2 regions of the Mediterraneibacter faecis genome follow, and region 2 is predicted to be linked to the other one. Evidence: predicted binding sites of a transcription regulator. Region 2 holds the regulator's gene; the other holds the start of a gene.
What was found. Region 2 encodes Rex, which represses fermentation and respiration genes when NADH is low (regulators of the CRP and FNR family bind a similar motif). Its sites were predicted from a motif close to ATTGTTAANTANTTAACAAT; they were not measured.
Positions count from the first base shown of each region.

Region 1 (6,089 bases), 130 kb from region 2:
TCACAATAGCTACAACGCAGATTGCATCCTTTGAAACGAACAAAGACTGCCAATTCTCCTGCCCGTGTGCCTTCCCCATTAATACTGGTGAATTTTTCTACTACTTTCATCTACTCTTCCTCATAAACCGCACAATTATTCGGTGTCTCATATACTTCCACACAATGAACCTCATATCCCAATTCCGTTAATTCCTTGTAGAAATAATATGCAAAATTTTCTGCTGTGGGACGAAAGGAAACTTTCTCCAAATGAAAGTCCTCATTCTGAAGTGCAGCTACTGTTTCTGCTTTCAGTGATCCTGTCTCGTAAATCAGACTATGATCAAAGGAATCGCAAAGTTTTTTCAGATCCTTTTTCAAATTACCAAAGTCCACTACCATTCCCCGTGTCTGTCCTTCTTGCTCCAGCTCCTGACTTTTGATTTTTGCAACAACATTCCAACGATGTCCGTGGATATTTTTACATTTTCCTTCGTATTTCCATAAAAAATGCGCTGCGTCAAAACTGGCTTTTGTTTGCAAATAATACATATTTCAACTCTCCTGTATGTGAAATGTATGTACCTTTTAAGAGCTGTGTATCCTAAGCGGAGCGTTTTATATATATGGGAAAGTATTTCCTGAATATAAAAAGCTCTGCGTACTTCTTTGCACGCAGAGCCTAGAATCTTCTTAACTAGCCCTGGTTTTGTTTTTCGACAGGAAGGTACAAATGAACTGTCGGCTGTTTTTCACAGCATGAAAATTATACCACAGAAAATCAGTTTGTCAAATTGGTTTTTCTATTTTAACGAAATGGTATCCTATTTCCCATATTCTATTCTCCCAGGAAATATCTTCCGTAAGCATCTGCTGCCTTAATTGCTGCGCATACAGTCTCAGGTGTCACCTCAAATGGCATGTTATGAAGTGTATCATTCTCTGCACAGGCTGCTGTCGCAACTGCCATAAGCTTCTCGTCTGTCACTTCTGTGATACCAAGTTCTTTTAATGTAACAGGAAGTCCCAGTTCAATGCACCAATCTATAATGTCTTCCAGTTCTTCTGCCGGAATGTCTTCCAGAACAAGCTGTGTGATTGTTCCAAATGCAACTTTCTCTCCATGATACATATGATGACACTCGTCCAAAACTGTGAATCCATTATGGATTGCATGTGCTCCTGCAAGACCGCCACTCTCAAATCCGATTCCACTAAGCAATGTATTAGCTTCAATTACCTTCTCAACAGCTTTTGTGCAGGCTCCTGCTTCCAGAGCAAGTTTTGCCTTCACACCTTCATTCATCAATGTATCAAAGCACAGTTTTGCGAGTGACATCGCTGCCATAGTAACATTTCCACCAGCACAAGTTGTTGCTTCGCTAGCCTGACAGGCTCTTGCTTCAAAATAAGTTGCAAGTGCATCACCCATTCCGGAAACTGTCAGTCTGACTGGTGATTTTGCAATGATTTCTGTGTCCATCAGAACCATGTTTGGATTAGCTGGGAGGAATAAGTATTCTTCGAATACGCCTTCATCAGTATAAATAACAGAAAGTGCACTGCATGGCGCATCTGTAGATGCAATTGTCGGACAGATCAGTACCGGCACTTCTTTGTAATAAGCAACTGCTTTCGCAGTATCAAGGATCTTTCCTCCGCCAATACCAATAACAACATCACAGCCCTTTTCATTCATAACGGCTACCAAACGATTAATTTCTGTCTTGCTACATTCTCTGTTGAAATACTCATACACTGGTTCAATATCATATCCTTCAAATCCAACTTTGAGAACGTCTTCAATACGTTTATACCCCGACTCTGTGATCAGTACAAGTGCTTTTTTACCATACTTCTGAGCATATTCACCCAGCTTTTTCATCTCACCTGCACCTTGAACATATTTGCTCGGACTACATAAAATATTTGCCATTTTTGTCTGCCTCCTAAACTCTTTATTTGTATGTTATTAAATTAACAATCTAAAGATATTGTAGTCCTTATCTACAAAAGTGTCAATAAAATCCAATTGAATTTTCTGTAAGAAATCGGCTATATAATCACTACTCACAGCTGTCTGTATCAAACAACCCTTTTATTCATCTCAACGTGCAAATAGCCCCGTAAAAAATCCTCTTTTCTTCACCTGCTGAACTTCTGCTCCGCTTCTCATGATCAATGCAAACATTCCCATATTGCGAAGATCCTGCCGAAGGTTCACTGCCTGCCCCTCTGCCAAACCGTCTTTTACCAGGAAAGGCGTATCATTCAGACTCACATTCTTCGGGAAATCATATTTTCTCGCGATGCTTACAAACTCTGACCTCTTTCCGATGTAATCAACCATACTTCCAAGCGCGATCACCTGTTTTGAAGGATACACCGATGGCTCTACTTCATACACTTCTTTTTCATCACCGACTGGTTCAAACTTATATTTTGCTGTATAGAAATCCAGTGCCTCCTCAATATAAGAACACGCCTCTCCGTCAAGCTCTTCATACAAAACACACGGCAAACTTGCTACAATTCTTCTTGTTTCTGTTTTTTCCATTCCTGTTAAAATCTGCAGAAATTTAGCAACTTCCAATTCTTTTCCGTTACAATCAATTAATGTTACTTTATAAAATAGTTCTTTGTTTATCATAGCCTTGCTCCATTTTCATTTTTTATAACAAAAATTTTATTTTATTATAACTGAAACAGGGTGATACTGTCTACAGATTTTCTGTTTACAGCACCACCCTGTATTTTACTTATTTTCTCACTGAATAAAATTTAAAAATTCTCAGATTTCATTTCCAGCCTGATATCCGCTGCGGATTGCTGCTGAGATATCTGCTGTTCTCTCACCGCTACAGTCTCCAACATATACAAATGGAACTGTCAGCTTACTGTCGTCGAAGAGATTCTTCTTAGACCCAAGTGCATTCACAATTGTATCAGCTTCAATTGTAACCTCTGACTCGTCTTTTGTATTCACAGCATGAATCACATTATTCTCGATGGAATTCACTCTTGTATTCACATACTCTTTTACATCGTGTTCTTCAAAGTCTTTTTTGATCAGTGGCATTACTGTCTCGGATTCTCCTGTTGCAATCTGATCCAGCATCTCGACAATGCTTACTTTGAGACCTTTCTGTGCAAGGAATTCTGCTGTTTCAGTTCCAACTAATCCTCCGCCAAGTACTGCACATGCTCCACTCACTTCGCATCCTACAAGAACATCCCAGGCAGAAACAACATTGCTGTCTGTAACAGACATTGGAAGATCCATGTTATGCGCACCGATAGCAAGAATTACATGATCAAACTTATTCAGCTCTTCACAATCTGCTTCTGTATTTAATTTCACATCCACAGAGAGTTCCGGGAGAATCTTCTCATAATATTCAATAGATCTTAAAATCTCGCTCTTTCTTGGCGGAACTGCTGCCAAATGAATCTGTCCACCAATCTTATCTGATTTCTCAAATACGGTTACTTCATGTCCACGTTTTGCTGCAACTCTTGCTGCCTCAAGTCCGGCGATTCCGGCACCTACAACTGCAACCTTTTTCTTCTCGTCTGCAGGTTTGATAAATATAGTTCCTTCGTTTCCGTTCTCTGCATTTAATACGCAGGAAATGTATTTACGTCCCTGAATTGCATCTACGCATCCTTTATTACAGTTCAAGCATTCTCTGATGCACTCTCCGGATATAGCTTTATTGGCAATATCTGCATCTGCAAGCATGGAACGTCCATAAGCTACGATATCGGCATCTCCGTCTTCGAGGATCTTCTCTCCTGCTTCTAAGCTGACAACACGACCAACTGTTGCAACCGGAACGGATACCAGTTTTTTCACTTCTCTGGCTACCGGAAGTGTCCAGTTATATGGAACATCTCCCATTGGCGGGATTGTATCTCCCATATTTCCTGTATGGTTCGCCTGAGCAACCTGGATCATATCGATTCCTGCCTCTTCAAGCATCTTGGCAAAACGGATTCCTTCTTCTGCCTCAAGTCCACCTTTTCCACGAAGTGTTCCATCTGGATTTACGGTGATGATTGGCAACTTGTACTCGATCATAAGATCCGGTGCTGCTTCTTTAATTGCTGCTACTACTTCGAGTGCATATCTTGTACGGTTCTCAAGACTTCCCCCGTACTGATCTTCTCTGTGATTCAGAATTTTTGAGCAAAGGGAACCAAGAAGACGATCTCCATGTACTTCAATCGCATCGATTCCTGCTTTCTGCGCCTTTGCTGCACATGCAGCGATACTGTTTTTAATATCTTCTAACTGTTCAACCGTTGCCTCTGTTACAAAATGCTGCATATCATGATGAAGTTTTGCATAAGCGCCTTTCGTAAGTCTGTCGCATTCTTCCATCTGTTTCTTTGCTTCTTCTGCGTTTCCCTCTGCCTGTGCTTTTGCCGCAGCCTGTCTTGCAATACCTGCCTCCATGATCATGCGTCCAACTCCAGGAACATCATACTCCGGATGGAATAACTGAAGTGCAAGCTTACAGTCATACTTATGTAATGTGTCTGCCAGATTTTTATATACCGGAATCTGGCTGTCATCATAAAGCTTTGGTGTCGGTGAAGCTGTTCTTACAGGAGCTACATCTCCGATAACAACATATGCTGCTCCACCTTTCGCAAGTCTTTCATAGAAATTCAGGCTTCTCTCCCCAATCGATCCGTCTCTTTCTTCATATCCTGTTGTGAGTGGTGGAAACATGATTCTATTTTTAAAAGTAAGATTTCCAACTTTAATTGGTTCTGATAATTTATTCCCCATCTTTTTTCTCCTTTTTTCAATTACAGTTCTTCTGCCAGTTTATGTCCTGCAGCAATTGCATCTTTCAAAGTTCCGACTTTGTCACAGTCTCCGATAAAATGAACTCTCTCTTCTGTAGTCTCTACCTTGTTCGGTGCATAACCGACTGCAAAGATCAGTGTATCCGCATCTGTGATATGATATTCCTGTCCGTCTTTCTCATAAGTGATCGTAGTCTCATCAACCTTCGTCACCTGACTGTTCAATTCAATCTTCACACCTTTTCTCTTGAGTCTCATTGTCAGCTGGCTCTTAGCTGCTCCGCCTTCTCCCGGCATCAGTGACGCTGTCATCTCGATCACTGTAATGTCACGGTTTGCAGGGAACATATCATCAATCAGTGGTGCAAGATAGTCTGCTGTCTCACATCCAACAGATCCACCACCAAGAATAACAATCTTTCTTCCCGGATATTTTCTTCCTGCAAGTACATCATCTGCTGTCATTGTCTGCTTAAATACTTTGAATGGAGGGATTTCTTTCGGAACTGCTCCTGTAGAACAGACAACCTCATAATCCTTAAATTCTCCCGCAAGCATTTCCGGTGTTACTTCGCAGTTCATACGAACTTCAATTCCTTCATTTCTCAGACGACGTGCCATGAATTTAATCACTTTACAAAGTTCCTGCTTAGCGATTGGGACTGCTGCAAGTCTTAAAAGACCTCCGAACTCTCCGCTTTTTTCGCAGAGAATAACTTCATGTCCGCGTTTCTTAGCAACGTAAGCTGTTTCCATTCCTGCCGGACCTGCACCGATCACAAGAACTTTCTTCTTCTCATCTGCTTCTTTGATCTCGTCAGACTCTACAGATGGATTCACTGTACAGCTGATCGGATTACCAAACATAATTCCTGTCAGGCAGCGTCCACATCCGATACATGGACGGATATCATCTGTTTTTCCTTCTGCAGCTTTATTAACAAATTCACTGTCACATAGGTTCGGACGACCGATCATACAGATATCTGTCTTTCCGTTTGCGATAAGTTCTTCCGCCACCCATGGTTCATTGATTCTTGCAACTGTAGATACCGGAATGTTCACATGCTTTCTGATCTCCTCACTTGCGTGTGCATGCGGTGCCGGTGATGTACCAGGTGCAGGCATGGAACTTCCTCTCTTGATTGTATTTCCTCCGGAAACATGGATGAAATCAACACCTGTTTTCTCAAGCTGTTTGGATACATAGATCATGTCGTTCAGTGTCAGACCACCTTCACTGTACTCATCTCCTGAAATACGAACATCAATAATGAAATCATCACCACA
Region 1 covers NZ_AP043803.1:1,869,497-1,875,585, forward strand. Annotated here, with positions in the region: gene queE (putative 7-carboxy-7-deazaguanine synthase QueE) at 1-110, opposite strand, end outside; gene queD (6-carboxytetrahydropterin synthase QueD) at 111-533, opposite strand; gene ACZ47Z_RS08845 (glycerol dehydrogenase) at 820-1,917, opposite strand; gene ACZ47Z_RS08850 (hypothetical protein) at 2,089-2,631, opposite strand; gene bilR (bilirubin reductase, long form) at 2,773-4,779, opposite strand; gene ACZ47Z_RS08860 (oxidoreductase) at 4,800-6,089, opposite strand, start outside.
Region 1: ACZ47Z_RS08845 (glycerol dehydrogenase) is a predicted target of Rex. The motif match lies at 1,947-1,966, and genes of this name have one in related genera.

Region 2 (6,089 bases):
AGAGTAACCGGATCCATGAATTTTGCTTCCGGAATCTCTGTTACATCTACCATAAACTGATCCATGCAGACTCTTCCTACAATGTCTGCACGTTTTCCATGGATAAGAACATAGCCTTTATTTGAAAGGGAACGCGGATATCCGTCACCGTATCCGACGGGAATCGTAGCAATCCGCATCTCCTTTGGCGCGACGAAAGTTCCACCGTAACTGATGGAAGTTCCTTTTTCCACATCCTTTACAAAGCTGATATGGCTGATTAATTCCAATGCCGGTTTCAGGTCAACAGCATCTTTTTTCACTTCATCTGACGGATACATTCCATAAATAGAGATCCCGGCTCTGGCAAGATCATGCTTCATATCCGGAAAATCAATAATTCCGGCACTGTTATCACAATCATAATAGGAAATCTGAACTCCATTTTTTTCTAACTGTTCTTTCATCCAGAGGAATTTTTCATGTTGGGCAAATGTATAAGACTTGTCAAATTCATCTGCCTTTGCAAAGTGTGTGAACATTCCTTCCATTTTAATATTAGGAAGTTTGCTGATTCTGGAAATTGTCTCAACACTCTCTTTGCTTACTTTGAATCCAATTCGTCCCATTCCTGTATCAATTTTTATGTGAAGAAATGCGGTCTTTCCTGACCTTACGGCAGCCTCAGCCATTCCCTTGGCCATCTCTTCTGTATAAACTGCTGCACGGATTTCTTTTTCAACCATTTCTTCATACTCATCAGGAAAAACACAGCCAAGAATCAAGATTGGTTTCTTGATTCCATGTGCTCTTAAAGTTCTTGCTTCTCCCATGCATGCTACAGCGTAACCCCAGATATAAGACGTTTCCTCAAACATTTCCGCAAGAGGAACTGCTCCGTGTCCGTATGCATCCGTCTTGATAACAGCTATTAAACGTCCCTCCTGACCAATGCGATTTTTCATCTGTTCCATATTATATGCAATTGCGTCCAGATTGATCCTGGCACATACTCTGTTATACTGTTTCATAATTTATCTGCACTCCTTTGCATTTTTCATTGCATCGGCCATACCCTGAATCAGGTCTCTGGCTAATACGCTGTAACTTCCTTTGCTCTTTTTCGCTTCATCTCCACCACAGGCATGTAGGAAAACTCCCACAGCAGCGGCTTCGAATGGTGCCATATGCTGTGCAAGAAGTCCTGCAATCGTTCCGGCAAGAACGTCTCCGGAACCACCTTTTGCCATAGAGTTATTACCAGCGAGATTTACAAATTTCTGCCGATTTGTCTGTGCGACAACAGTACGACTGTCTTTTAACACACAGATTATGGATGATTTTGTATCCGGTCCGGATTGTTTTATGATCTGATCAAGTGCCTGGAAGCGATCTTCCATGATCGTATCAATACTCCATCCGGTCAGCCTTGACATTTCTTTCATATGTGGAGTTAAAATCACAGGTGCACAACATTGATTTAATAACTCTATATTCCTGCTCAGTAAATTAAGTCCATCGGCATCTATGACACATGGACAAGATACCTTTTTCAATACATTTTTCAATATCTTTTCGGAAATCTGTCCCATTCCAAGTCCACAGCCAATACAAACCACATCAGCCCAGTCAAGAAGATGAGACAGTTGACTGTCATCATAAGAATCATAGCAGGATATGATTGCCTCCGGAAGAAGTTCCTGCAGTGCCAGACGGTTTTCACTTGCTGTATAAATCTGTACTAGACCGGCACCAACTGTATAGGCAGCACAGGCAGAAAAAAATGCAGCACCAGCCATCCCGGGACTTCCGGTGATCATAAGAACTTTTCCATAACTTCCCTTGTGCGAATTCATCATTCTCGAAGGAAGAAGTTTTCCAAGATCATTTTTGTCAAAGGTATAACAAACATCCAGGTGATTCGAAAAATATTTCGGATCAATTCCAATCGCAACCGGAATGCTCTCTCCTGCATACGACTTGCCAGGGAAAAGCTCACAACCTAATTTTACACATGCCATACATACTGTAAGGTCGGCTCGAAATGCTGTCCCAAGAATCTTTCCTGTTGCAGCACAGATTCCGGATGGAATATCAACAGCAACTTTTTCTGCATCCTGAAGATTCATCCAGTCGATCACATCTTTATAATGTCCTGTGATTTCACGGCAGAGTCCAACACCAAATACAGCATCAATTATTACAGTATATTCTTCATCCGGGAATTCTGTGAATACAGAAATCCCCATATTTTCGACAATCTGTTTCTGACATCGACATTCTTCACTTAAAGAAGCTTCTCTCCCTGCAAATAGTACATCTGCATGCTTTCCCTGTTCGGTTAAGAGCCTTGCTACTGCAAATCCGTCTCCACCATTGTTGCCGCTTCCACAAACAATCAGACTTTTTTCTGTGGAAATATTTTTCTTATGCATTGTCTCGACAATCTGAAGTGCTGCACGTTCCATAAGTACAAGGGATGGAATCCCAATTTTATGAATTGTGTGTGCATCAGCTTCACTCATCTGCTTCCCATTTGGAAGATATCTCATGCTTATCGCCTGACCTTTCTATCACTTTACATTCCGTTACATTCCTTTAACATGAACAGATGCTGCGGAACCTCCTTTCGTCGGTTGGTCCCGCAGCATCCTTGCAGCCTGCCAGATTCTATTCTTTATCCTGCTGACAAAGGTTGTAAGATAACTTCATCAGTGTGTCAGATAAATGTACATTCTCAACGACCACATCCTTTGGAAGGGAAAGGTCCGTATGTGCAAAATTCCAGATTCCCTTCACACCGTTATCTACCAGAATATCAGCAACTTCAATTGCTTTCGATTTTGGAAGTGTCAGTGCAGCAATTTCAATGTCATTATTCTTAAGAAAATCTTCTAGTTCATCAACCATACGCACAGGAATCCCTCTGATCGTTACGCCTTCCAGTCGAGGATTCACATCGAAAAGACTTTTCAGAATAAATCCGCTTCTTTCGAAAGAAGCATAGTTTGCCAGTGCCTGTCCTAAATTACCGGCACCAATGATAATAAAATTATGACTTCTATCCAATCCCAAAATCTTGCCAATCTCTGTATAAAGATATTTCACATTGTATCCGTATCCCTGTTGGCCGAAACCACCGAAATTATTCAAATCCTGACGTATCTGTGAAGCCGTTACATGCATCTTCTTACTCAGGTCACTGGATGAAATTCTCTCTACGCCAGCCTCCAGCAGATCTCCTAGATATCTGTAGTATCTCGGAAGTCTGGAAATGACTGCACGTGATATCTTTCTCTGTTCCAATTTTTAGCCCTCCACTCTTAAACTACTCTTTATTATATAAAAGAGTTAAAGTTCTGTCAAACTTTTGTTTTGCAAAAACCCTTAAAATCCATATATTTTCCTTGTATTTTCGACATTTTTCTATATAATGATAATGTTAGAAGTCAAAAAACGAGGTGAAAACATATGATACTCGCATGTCACAATATAGAAAAAGCGTTTGGGGAACACGAAATTGTACGAGACGGCTCCTTTCATATCGAAGATCGTGAGAAAGCTGCTCTTGTCGGTGTGAACGGCGCCGGAAAATCAACAATCCTTAAGATGATCATCGGAGAAGAACCTCTTGATGGTGGAGATGTTATTCTCGCGAAAGGAAAGACACTCGGTTATCTTGCGCAGCGTCAGGATTTAAAATCCGGAAATACCATTTATGAGGAAGTGAAAAGTGCAAAAGCGGATATTTTTGCAATGGAAGCTCAGATTCGTTCCATCGAACATGAACTGAAGCATTTGGAAGGCGAGGAATTGCAGAACCGCCTGGAGACCTACAACCGTCTACAGTCCGAATTTGATGCAAGAAACGGTTATGCCTGCGAAAGCGAGATTACAGGTGTATTAAAGGGACTTGGGTTTACGGAAGATGATTTTAATAAACAGACAGATACACTTTCAGGAGGTCAGAAGACCCGTGTTTCTCTCGGGAAATTACTTCTTACAAGTCCGGATATCCTCCTGCTTGACGAGCCGACAAACCACTTGGATCTGAATTCCATTGCCTGGCTGGAAACATATCTGATCAATTATTCCGGAGCTGTATTTATCGTCTCTCATGACCGTTATTTCCTGAATCGTGTTGTTACAAAAGTTGTTGAGATTGATAATGCACAGGTTCGCATGTACCTTGGAAATTATAAAGATTATGCAATGAAAAAACAGCAGATCCGAGATGCACAGCTGAAAGAATACATGAATCAGCAGCGTGAGATCAAACATCAGCAGGCAGTTATTGAAAAATTAAAGTCTTTCAATCGTGAAAAATCAATCAAACGTGCAGAGAGTCGTGAGAAAATGCTTGACAGGATTACGCCATTGGACAAACCGGTTGACAGTACGAAAGAAATGCATTTTACGCTGGAACCATCGCAGATCAGCGGAAATGATGTTCTTACAGTGGAACATCTCTCAAAGCAATTTGACAGTCAGGTTCTCTTCCATGATATCAGTTTTGAAATCAAACGTGGCGAACATGTCGCTGTGATTGGTGATAATGGAACCGGAAAGACAACACTTTTAAAGATTATTAATCAGGTAATTGCAGCGGATCAGGGTGAATTCACACTTGGATCCAAAGTGACGATTGGTTATTACGACCAGGAACATCACGTACTTCATGATGATAAGACCATTTTTGATGAGATTTCTGATGACTATCCTGATCTTACCAATACACAGATCAGAAATACACTCGCTGCATTCCAGTTTACCGGAGATGAAGTGTTCAAAGAAATTCATACATTAAGCGGTGGAGAAAAAGGCCGCGTATCACTTGCCAAACTTATGCTTTCGGAAGCAAATTTTCTAATCCTTGATGAGCCAACCAACCATCTGGATATTACTTCCAAAGAAATTCTGGAAGAAGCATTAAATAACTACAGCGGAACGATACTTTATGTATCCCATGACCGTTATTTTATCAATCAGACCGCCTCCCGGATCCTTGAACTGGTGAATCAGACATTTGTTAATTACATCGGAAACTACGATTATTATCTGGAGAAAAAAGAAGCACTGACACTTGCTTATGCTTCTGGAAATGAAACAAATGCAGAAAATGTATCCAATTCAGGTGATTCTGCTGCATCCACTCCTGCTTCGGATTCAAAATTAAGCTGGCAGGAACAGAAGGAACAGCAGGCACGTGAACGTAAACGTAAAAATGAGTTGAAGAAAACAGAAGAAGAAATCGCAAAACTTGAAGATCGCAACACAGAGATTGACGAGGAACTGACGAAAGAGGAAGTTTATTCGAACTCTATTGAGTGCCAGAAACTTTCAACAGAACGTGCTGCAAATGAAGCAAGATTAGAAGAATTGTATGCATTGTGGGAAGAATTAGCAGAATAATGAATCTGCATAACAGTAATCGCCTGACAGCTACTACTTATGGTAACTGTCAGGCGATTTGTTTTAAGATTACATTTTTAAATTTAGTCAAACTCGAATTGGGATCAAGGTTTGTTTCTATACTGTACCGGTGTGATATTATACAGTTTTTTAAATGTTCTGTTAAAATGCTCTACATTCTGATATCCCACAGATTCTGCAATACTTTCTACAGTTGCACTGCTGCTCTTAAGCATTGCTCTTGCCTTTTTCATACGGATTTCTTTCAGAATATCCCCAAATGTCATTCCTGATTTTTCTTTAATGTATTTTGACAAATATGGTTTTGAAAGGAAGAACTTCTCAGCAAGATCGTCCAATGTAACTTCTTTATAATTTGCGTAAATATAATTTGTAATATCTAATAATCTTTCATCCTTGCATGTCTGGGATCTCTGTACGCTATCCAATTTATTCACTGCAACAACGAGTGCTTCAATAGATGCTTTGATAATATCGGCATCAACTCCGACACCCCAGTAACGCTTCTTGTTGGAAATAACACCGACATAAGCAACAGCTCTGGAAGAAGATCCTTTTGTCAAAGAATGCTCCTCGTAAAATGCAAGTTCAAACTCGATATCAAAATAATGCTTGATTGCATTGCTGACAGCATCCAGACGTCCGTTTCCAACACCTGTGATCTTGCGGTTGCTTCC
Region 2 covers NZ_AP043803.1:1,735,564-1,741,652, forward strand. Annotated here, with positions in the region: gene alr (alanine racemase) at 1-1,010, opposite strand, end outside; gene ACZ47Z_RS08205 (bifunctional ADP-dependent NAD(P)H-hydrate dehydratase/NAD(P)H-hydrate epimerase) at 1,014-2,531, opposite strand; gene ACZ47Z_RS08210 (redox-sensing transcriptional repressor Rex) at 2,650-3,285, opposite strand; gene ACZ47Z_RS08215 (ABC-F family ATP-binding cassette domain-containing protein) at 3,451-5,391, shown strand; gene ACZ47Z_RS08220 (2-isopropylmalate synthase) at 5,496-6,089, opposite strand, start outside.